One region of the Tardiphaga sp. 172_B4_N1_3 genome, then DNA from elsewhere that is predicted to be linked to it. Evidence: predicted binding sites of a transcription regulator. Region 1 holds the regulator's gene; each other region holds the start of a gene.
What was found. Region 1 encodes LexA, which represses DNA repair genes until DNA is damaged. Its sites were predicted from a motif close to TGTTCNNNNTGTGTTCNG; they were not measured.
Positions count from the first base shown of each region.

Region 2: a site for LexA is predicted at 1,653-1,670, ahead of recA (recombinase RecA). Genes of this name have one in related genera too.
Region 3: a site for LexA is predicted at 1,594-1,611, ahead of AB7783_RS28080 (PA0069 family radical SAM protein). Genes of this name have one in related genera too.

Region 1 is NZ_CP197238.1:1,387,476-1,390,752, reverse strand. It holds gene AB7783_RS06265 (Orn/Lys/Arg decarboxylase N-terminal domain-containing protein) at 1-101, shown strand, start outside; gene AB7783_RS06260 (GNAT family N-acetyltransferase) at 123-692, shown strand; gene lexA (transcriptional repressor LexA) at 994-1,716, shown strand; gene AB7783_RS06250 (ComEC/Rec2 family competence protein) at 1,735-3,277, opposite strand, start outside.
Region 2 is NZ_CP197238.1:2,952,852-2,956,128, reverse strand. It holds gene AB7783_RS13985 (hypothetical protein) at 296-1,129, shown strand; gene AB7783_RS13980 (nuclear transport factor 2 family protein) at 1,159-1,566, opposite strand; gene recA (recombinase RecA) at 1,772-2,875, shown strand; gene AB7783_RS13970 (ABC transporter ATP-binding protein) at 3,060-3,277, opposite strand, start outside.
Region 3 is NZ_CP197238.1:5,955,415-5,958,691, reverse strand. It holds gene AB7783_RS28085 (VOC family protein) at 1-291, opposite strand, end outside; gene AB7783_RS28080 (PA0069 family radical SAM protein) at 409-1,572, opposite strand; gene AB7783_RS28075 (glycosyltransferase) at 1,777-2,346, shown strand; partial or broken gene AB7783_RS28070 (GNAT family N-acetyltransferase) at 2,376-2,855, shown strand; gene moaB (molybdenum cofactor biosynthesis protein B) at 2,852-3,277, opposite strand, start outside.

The sequences.
Region 1 (3,277 bases):
TCAACACGTTCCCGGGCTTCGACGTCGAGATCCAGGGCATCTACCGCAAGGTCGACGCCAATGGCCGGATCCGGCTTTACACTTACGTGGTCTCCGAATAGGGAGCACGTAAGGAGCCAGATTTGCCAACGGAACTCGAACAGCCGGTCGTCATCCGACCATCACGCGACACCGACGTCGATGCCATGCTGGCGATCTATCGCCGGCACATCCGGCAAGGCGTCGAGGAAGGCGTCAGCGACGCCGACACGCCGCAGCCCGATGATCTCAGAGACCGGCGCAAGAACCTGCGCAGCAAGCGGTTCCCCCACCTCGTCGCCACGCAAGGCGGCGAGGTCGTCGGCTATGCCTATGTGGTGCTGTTCCGCAAGCGACCGGCCTATCGCTACACGGTCAAGCATTCGATCTATATCCACCACGGACATGTCGGCCGGGGCATCGGCCGCCTGTTGATGCGCGAACTGATCGACGTGTGCGCGGCGGCCGGCTTTCGGCAGATCATCGGCTATATCGATGCCGACAACACGGCCTCCCTCGGCCTTCATGAAAGCTTCGGCTTCGCCCGCGTCGGCTTGCTGCCCGGCGTCGCTTATCGCTCCGGCCGCTGGGCCGACACGATCATGGTTCAGCGCTCGCTGGCCACCGGCTCCACGACTCCGCCGCCGCCCATTGGGCGCATGACGTCCGCGTAGCCCAGGCGACCGCGGAAGCATTTTCCATCTCCGCCGCGGTCGACGGCAGGTGAGGAACAGCCTCCTCAAACCTCGCTCAACGTGCATTCTGTTGACGGCAAATTAAGCATTGCAGAACACATATGGAACATATAGTGTTCGTTCATGATTTGTTTCGAGATTCTGTGGCTTTGAGTAGTTTGAGAGTGCCCGAACTCGCGCAACCGATCTTCGAACGATCGTCTCTGGATTGAGGCTCACCGTTCGAAGGCCCTTTGAAACGCACGCGGCGGCCGACACCGTCAACTGAGGATGGCTTCAGATGCTCACGCGCAAACAATACGAACTCCTGCGATTCATCGATCAACGGTTGAAGGAAGCCGGCGTCCCGCCCTCCTTCGACGAGATGAAGGATGCGCTCGACCTGCGCTCGAAGTCCGGCATCCATCGTCTGATCACCGCGCTGGAAGAACGCGGCTTCATACGCCGTCTGCCCAATCGCGCCCGTGCCATCGAAGTCATCAAGCTGCCAGAGCTCGGCGCGCCGGTCACCGGCGGTACCGGCCGCCGCGGCTTCACGCCCAGCGTCATCGAAGGCACGCTTGGCAAGGTGCGTTCGGCCGCCAGCATCGCCAGCAACAGCGGCGATGATGACAATGGCCGCACAGTTGCCATCCCGGTGATGGGCCGGATCGCGGCAGGTACGCCGATCGAGGCGCTGCAGACCCGCAGCCACACCATCAGCATGCCCGCAGACATGCTCGGTTCCGGCGAACATTACGCGCTCGAAGTGCGCGGCGATTCCATGCAGGACGCCGGCATTCTCGACGGAGACACCGTGCTGATCCAGCGCAACGAGAGCGCCGACACCGGCGACATCGTGGTGGCCCTGATCGACGACGAGGAAGCCACGTTGAAGCGCTTCCGCCGCCGCGGCGCGTCGATCGCGCTGGAGCCTGCGAATGACGCCTACGAGGTCCGTATCCTGCCACCCAACCGGGTGCGCATTCAGGGCAAGCTGATCGGCCTGTATCGCCGCTACTGAGATTTGCGCCTCGGCGGATTACTGATCTTCGGGTTGAAGATCGGTTTCCGCCGGCGTCGCATCCACCGGCCGGTTTTGCGGTGGACGACTGTTCTGGATCAGATCTTGCTGGGGCTCATCGGGAATTGCGCGCGACCACGGACGGTCCAGGCCACGCGGTCGCACGGCATCCATCGTAAAGCCATTCGCGGTTCGGTGCAGGCCCACCGCACCATTTCGTTGCAGGCGATCCTGATCGATCACCAGCGCCCTGCAATCTCTCGGCGATTGTCGCGCCGTGACGATGAGCGCCGCTTTCTCGCAATCATCTGTGAAGGCATCCGGCTGTAAAACCAGCGCCACCAAAGCGCCATCGGCCAGTGCCGTGATGCACCCGTCGCGGTCGCAGGACACACCGTGGCTGAGGGAGGCATCCGTTGGCAGCCGTGCGTCGGCATCACCGGCAAGCCACTCCTTCGCGAGAAACGCATCCTTGGCGCTGCGCATCATATGCAGGCGCCCCTCCCTGCCCCGTACCGCAACGCTGTGACCGTCACCCGAAATCAGGACATCCGGCTGCTTGACCAGCAACGCCCAGACAATCGAGAGCGCAAGCACACCAAGCCCTGCGAGGCGCAACGGCGTGCGCAGCAATCCCAGCACGATGATGCCGATACTGGCTGATATCAGCGGTCCCGTCCCGAAGGCCGGCATCCGGCCGATGGCGCCGGGCAAGGCTGCCACCCATTGCGTGACGACAATCATCCACTGGATGCCGACATCCATCAGCCGCCAGAACACACCGTCAAAGCCAAACGGCATGGCCACCAAACCGAGAATGCCCGCCGGCATAACCAGTGCCGAGACCACCGGCATCGCCAGGAGATTGGCGACGACGCCATAAGGCGTGACGCGATGGAAATGAAACGCGGCATAGGGCGTGGTGGCGAGGCCCGCGACCAGCGAGGCCAGCACGAGCATCGCGATCTCGCGTCCGCCCCATAGCGCCACGCGCGCCGTCGCGGAATGATCGGGCGAGGCAAACAGCGCGGGCATGCCGATCTGCACCAATGCGACCAGCCCCAGCGTCGCCGCGAATGACATCTGAAAACTCGGATGCACCAACGCTTCCGGCGCCACGATCAGCACAACCATTGCTGCCACCGCCAGCGTACGGAACGTCACCGCCCGGCGATCGACCATGACTGCAATCAGCACAACGGCCGTCATGAAAAAGGATCTCTGTGTCGCGACTTCGGCACCTGACAGCAGCAAATAGAACAGTGCTGCGAATAACGCCGCAGCCGCTGCGACTTTCTTGATCGGGAATGTCACGGTCAGGACAGGGATCAGTGCCAGCAGTGCGCGTATCGCAAAGAACACCACGCCGGCGACAACGGCCATGTGATAGCCAGAAATCGACAACACATGACCGAGGCCGGAGATGAACATCGCATCATTGACGTCAGCCGAAATCGCATCGCGGCGGCCCGTGAGCAGCGCCGTAGCAATGGCGCGGCTATCGCCCGAGAGCACTGTGCGGATCCGCGCGTCGATGGCGTCGCGTAGCCCCTGCATGGTC
Region 2 (3,277 bases), 1.6 Mb from region 1:
GTGTCCTACCATTAGACGATCCCTGAGAACTTGAAGCCGATTGCAAGGCCGCCTTTCCCTGATTGAACCCCGGGAGGGCGGCCTTTCCTTTTTCCGTGCCCTCCGACGCTCGGCCAGCGCGGCGGGGGCTCAAACTGTTGTCATGACGTCACCTCAGCGTTAATCCATTTCTGGCAGACAAATTGGATAGCGTCAAGGTCCGTCTGCCAATTTTGGATAAAGAGTTGACGTTGTGGATAGGAACCCTTATGGTGTGTTTCAGCGGAGTTCTCGCGACCGGATAGGGAGAAGCCACATGTCAGGAGACAACGTAACCAGTGTAGTGGATGCGGCGCAGGACGACGCCGACGCGCGCCAGCGTTCCACCATCGGTTTTCCGTACAACAATCTAGGTGACGCTCTTGAGGTTGCGCAGGCTATCCATTCGCATGCGGGGACGAGCGACTGCGACGACTCGCAATTGTCCGCGTGGATGAACGTGAGCCCCAAGAGCAGCGGCTTTCGCATGCAGCTCTCAGCCGCGCGCATGTTTGGAGTGATCGAAACGACGTCCGGACATCACAAGCTTTCGCCCCTCGGGCGCATGATGGTCGATCCCCAGCGCGAGCGAGAGGCGCGGGCGCGAGCCTTTCAGAATGTCCCGCTCTACAAGGCCATCTTCGAAAACTATAAGAATGGCGTTCTCCCGCCTGCTGCAGCGCTTGAGCGCGACATGATCGGGTTGGGTGTCGCCGAAAAACAAACGGGTCGCGCCCGACAAGTTTTTGAACGGTCGGCCGAACAGGCTGGGTACTTCGAGCATGGCAAAACGCGTTTGGTGATGCCTGCTTTTGCCTCCAAAGCTGATGACCCGCCGCCGCCACCACCACCCTCTGATGAGGGCGACAAGGGAGGCAAAGGTAATGGCGATGGCGATCCGCCTGATCTGCACCCATTCATTCAGGGGCTTCTAAAAGAACTCCCCGCATCAGGAACTGCTTGGCCAGAACCGCAGCGCAAGTTATGGCTCGATACTGCCGCCAGCATCTTCAAGATGATCTATAAGGACGCCACGCCTCAAATTCCGCCGCCTCCCGGCTATGCGTCGGGCCAAAATATGCCGTGGACTGGAAACGAAGGTACAAAATGAAAGAGGCCGCCCACTGAGGCGGCCTTTTCTTATGCTCTACGCACTGTCCAACGCTCTTGGGGCTCATCGGCCCATGTGGTGCCCAAGGCCAGCAGCGTGATCCAGGTTTCAGCAAGCTTGCCGTCCTCAATCCGGTAGCTCTGCATGCCGGCGCGGCTACGTTGTTCACCAGTGGCAGGGTCAGGCCATACAAATGCGAATCGAAACCATGCGCGGTCATCCGTAAAGGAGTGATCGTAGACCACTACGCGGGTCCCGGGCCGATCTTTGTGCACCGTCTTCAATTCGGCTGCATAGGCGTCCCGAGTAACGGTCCGGTCGCCTTTCTCGTCATGCCGGATGTAGTGCGATCCCACGCAGCTTGGAATTATGTCGTATTGGGCTTCATGCCAAACCTTCTCCCAACGGTCGAATAGATCGCGCACAATATCGGACATCGAACACTCCAAGAATCAAATCAGGCCACTGTTGATTTCAAACTAGGCCACTGAGGTCGGAAACAGGCCAGTACCCAAATTCCCAAAAGAACATATTGCGAACATAGAACAGATAGGGTACATTGTTTTCAACCCGAACAGCGCCGCCATCCTTTGGCGCTTGCCGTTTGTCCTGTCGCGAATCCCTTCATAAGGAGCTAGATCAATGGCTACCACTCCGACTGCCCTGCGTATCGTTGAAGGATCCTCCATGGACAAGACCAAGGCCCTGTCGGCCGCGCTCTCCCAGATCGAGCGCCAGTTCGGCAAGGGCTCGGTGATGAAGCTCGGCAAGAACGACCGGTCGATGGATATCGAGGTGATTTCGTCGGGCTCGCTCGGCCTCGATATCGCGCTCGGCGTCGGCGGCCTGCCGAAGGGCCGCGTGATCGAGATTTACGGACCGGAATCCTCGGGCAAGACGACTTTGGCGCTGCATTGCGCCGCGGAAGCCCAGAAGAAGGGCGGCATCTGCGCCTTCATCGACGCCGAACACGCGCTCGACCCGGTCTATGCCCGCAAGCTGGGCGTCAATGTCGATGAGCTCCTGATCTCGCAGCCGGATCACGGCGAACAGGCGCTGGAAATCGCCGACACGCTGGTGCGCTCCGGCGCGGTGGACGTCCTGATCATCGACTCCGTGGCTGCGCTGGTGCCGCGCGCCGAACTCGAAGGCGAAATGGGCGACGCGCTGCCCGGCCTGCAGGCTCGTCTGATGAGCCAGGCGCTGCGCAAGCTGACCGCCTCGATCAACAAATCCAATACGATGGTGATCTTCATCAACCAGATCCGCATGAAGATCGGTGTGATGTATGGCTCGCCGGAAACCACCACCGGCGGTAATGCGCTGAAATTCTACGCCTCGGTCCGTCTCGACATCCGCCGCATCGGCGCGATCAAGGAGCGCGACGAGGTCGTTGGTAACTCGACCCGCGTCAAGGTCGTGAAGAACAAGCTGGCACCGCCCTTCAAGCAGGTCGAATTCGACATCATGTATGGCGAAGGCGTCTCCAAGATGGGCGAGATCCTCGATCTCGGCGTAAAAGCGGGAATCGTCGAGAAGTCCGGCGCCTGGTTCTCCTATGACAGCCAGCGCCTCGGCCAGGGGCGCGAGAATTCCAAGGCCTTCCTGAAAGCCAATCCGGACATGACCGCCAAGATCGAAGCCTCGATCCGGCAGAATTCCGGCCTGATCGCCGAGCAGATTCTCGCCGGTCCCATCGAGCGCGACGAAGATGGCGGTGACGGCGAGGAGCCGGCAGAAGATTGATCGGATCGGGTCCGGAGACGCACTGACGTTCATGCGCAGTGATCTTGCCGGACCGATCTTGCAGCCGACAGTGTCGGCTGAATGATTTCGCGGTGGGTGCTGTGGGGGTCTGTTGCCGATACCCTGCGGTGCCTGCCGCGTTGTCGTTTCAGGACACCCTGATCTGAGTGCACGCTGATCGCAATTATCGCCGCGCGGCGGGGACAGCCTCGCTTGGCGGCGCGATCAGTTTGTTGACCGCATGACAGGCGACGCCGTCGACCAGATCCGGCACCACCTTGCGACAGAGATCGAACACTTCCGGGCAGCGCGGATGAAACGTGCAGCCGGAGGGCGGATCGATCGGATTGGGAATCTCGCCGGAGACTGCGATGCGTGCGCGGCCTGACATGGCCAGATCCG
Region 3 (3,277 bases), 4.6 Mb from region 1:
AGCGAGGACCGCATCGACCTCGCCTTCGGAGCGGCAATTCCACGCCAGCGTGCTGCCGCGAAACGCCTGCGGCCTTGGATGGTCAGGCAATGTCGCGTCCTGCGCCAGTTGATCCCATGGAAACAGCGCGAGGACGCTGGCGCCGGTGTCAAAAAAGGCGATGGCCTCGCCAGAGGCACGGGCCTTTCGCGTAAAGCCCAGCGCTTCGTAGAACGCAATGCTCCTGCGCATATCCGCCACGCCCAGCGTGATTACCGTCATGCGCGCGATCGGCGCCGGTGGTTTCGTCATCGTCATGCGTGTCACTCCTGTACTCACTCTATAGATCGAAAAGAGGGACGTTGGCAGGCTCTGGTTTCCTGCCAACGTCCCCTCTCCACCACTCCGTACGCTGCGAGACCTGCGGAGTTAGAACAGATTCAGTTGCTGACCGGCACCGGCCGGCTTCTCGAAATGATCGAGGGTGAGTTTCGAACGACGCTTGTTGAGGCCAAGCTTCGTGCAGGCGATCTCGAAGCGGCGACCGATCATCCAGGCCATGGGTCCGGTGCCCTTCATGCGCGTGCCCCATTGCGAGTCGTAATCGCGGCCACCGCGCATTTCGCGGATCAGCGTGAAAACATGCCGATAGCGATCCGGATAATTCGCGATCAGCCACTCGCGAAACAGATCGCGTACTTCCATCGGCAGCCGCAACAAAACGTAACTGGCTTCCTTGACGCCGGCATGCGCGGCGGCATCGAGAATCCGTTCGATCTCGCTGTCATTCAGCGCAGGGATCACGGGCGCCACCATCACCGTGGTCGGAATGCCGGCCTCGGATAGCTGCCGCAAAGCTTCCAGCCGCTTCGACGGCGTCGACGCGCGCGGCTCCATGGTGCGCGCGAGCTTCGGATCGAGCGACGTCACCGACAACGCCACTTTGACCAGATTGCGCTTCGCCATCCGCGCCAGGATATCGATATCGCGCGTCACCAAAGCCGACTTGGTGACGATGCCGACGGGATGACCGGTCTTCTCCAGCACTTCGAGAATGCCGCGCATCACCTGACGCTCGCGCTCGATCGGCTGATACGGATCGGTATTGGTACCGATCGCGATCATCTTCGGCTCGTACTCGGCGGCGGCCAGCTCCTTCTCAAGCAGCGCCGGCGCATCGGGCTTCACGAACAGTTTGGATTCGAAATCGAGCCCGGGCGAGAGACCGAGATAGGCGTGGGTCGGCCGCGCGAAACAATAGATGCAGCCATGCTCGCAGCCGCGATAGGGATTGATCGAACGGTCGAAGCCGATATCCGGCGATTCATTGCGCGTGATGACCTTGCGCGCGGTGTCCGTCGCAACAGTCGTCTTGAACGGCGGCAATTCATCGAGGCTCTGCCAGCCGTCATCAAAGGCGACCCGGGCCTCGGCCTCGTAGCGCCCGCTGTCGTTGGACTGGGCACCGCGGCCGCGTCGCCGCTGCTGGTCGATCGCCACCGCGATCTCGGGAAAAGGGGAAAGCGCACCCGCCGGCTTATCGGAGGGCGCCGGGACCGGCGGGTGCTTGAGGGCAGCGATCTGGCGACTCATGAAGCCACGATAGCGCACAAACGGAACAAATCAAGAACATAAATAGGGTGGCACACGGCCGGGGCACTGTGCATTCTCCCGCCGCCTTGCAGGGGCGGCCGAAAGTCGAACCGCCCCGAAATTGCAGCAGCCGCCGGTGCCGCATAGACTATGACGAAACGATAACGCGGCCACCCCGTTGTTGAGAGGTATTATCCGACACCCATGCTGAGCGTGATCATCCCCACCGAAGGCGTCGAACAGCCCGCTGTTGCCACACTGGCAGCGCTGGTGCCGGGCGCTGCTGCCGGTGTGATCCGCGAAGTGCTGCTGGTCGATCGCGCTGGCACCGATGTCATCGAACGTGTCGCCGATGTCGCGGGCTGCGGCTTCCTGACCTCGCAGGGATCGCGCGCCGCGGCGATGGCCGCCGGCGCCAAGCAGGCGCGCTCGCCCTGGCTAATGTTTCTCCATGCCGGCGCCGTGCTCGATGCCGGCTGGATCGAGGAGACCCAGCAATTCATCCAGCGCGTCTCGACCAGCAACCGCCCCCGCGCGGGCATTTTCCGCTATGCGCGCTCGCCCTATGACGAGACCAATTTTCGCGATGGCCTGAAGCACCTGGTCCGGATGATCACGGGACCCAAGGCCGATCAGGGCCTGCTGATCGCCCGCGAACACTATGATCGTCTCGGCGGCTACGCGCCCGATGCCCGGCGCTCGGAAGCGCGGTTGCTGCGCCAGCTCGGCCGCTCCTCACGCACATTGCTGCGCAGCCGGATCATCGTCGCCTGATCATGGCCGCCCAAGCCCCCGATGCCGTTCAGCCTGCAGTGCTACGCGATCTCCAGCCTGGCGATATCGACTGGGTCATCCGCAGTCACGGCGAGCTCTATGCGGCCGAATACGGGTTCGATGCATCCTTTAAGGCGCTGGTAGCCGACATCGCTGCAGAATTCGTCGCATCATGCGATGCCACGCGCGAACGCTGCTGGATCGCCGAGATGGATGGCGCACCCGTCGGCTCGCTGTTTCTCGTGAAAGAATCCAACGACGTCGCCAAATTTCGGCTCTTGCTGATCGATCCCAAGGCGCGCGGACAAAAGCTCGGCCAGCGCATGGTGACGGAATCCATCGCCTTTGCGCGGCAATGCGGTTATCGCAGGATCACGCTGTGGACCCAGAGCAATCTCGGCGCAGCGCGAAAAATCTATCAGGATGCCGGCTTCGCGCTGGTCGCCACCGAGCCGCATCGCAGTTTCGGTCAGGATTTGATCGGCGAGACCTGGGAGCTCGTGCTCTAGACCGACGCGCCCTTCGCTTTCGGACGTCGCAGATGCTCATCGAGCCGCGGCATGATCTCCACGAAATTGCAGGGCTTTGTGCGGTAATCCAGTTGCGCGGCAAGGATGCCGTCCCAGCCATCGCGGCAGGCGCCGGGCGAACCCGGCAGGCAGAAGATAAATGTCGCGCCGGCGGTGCCAGCAGTCGCGCGGCTCTGGATCGTCGAGGTACCGATCTTGGCGTGGCTCAGCATGTGAAACGCAATCGAGAAACCATCCATCCGCTTCTCGAACAGAGGCTCGATGGCTTCCGGCGTGACATCGCGGCCGGTGAACCCCGTGCCGCCGGTCGTCATGATCGCGTCGACACCAGGATCGGCGATCCATGCACGCACGATCGTCCGGATCGCCTCGACATCGTCCGTGACGATCTCTCGCTTCGC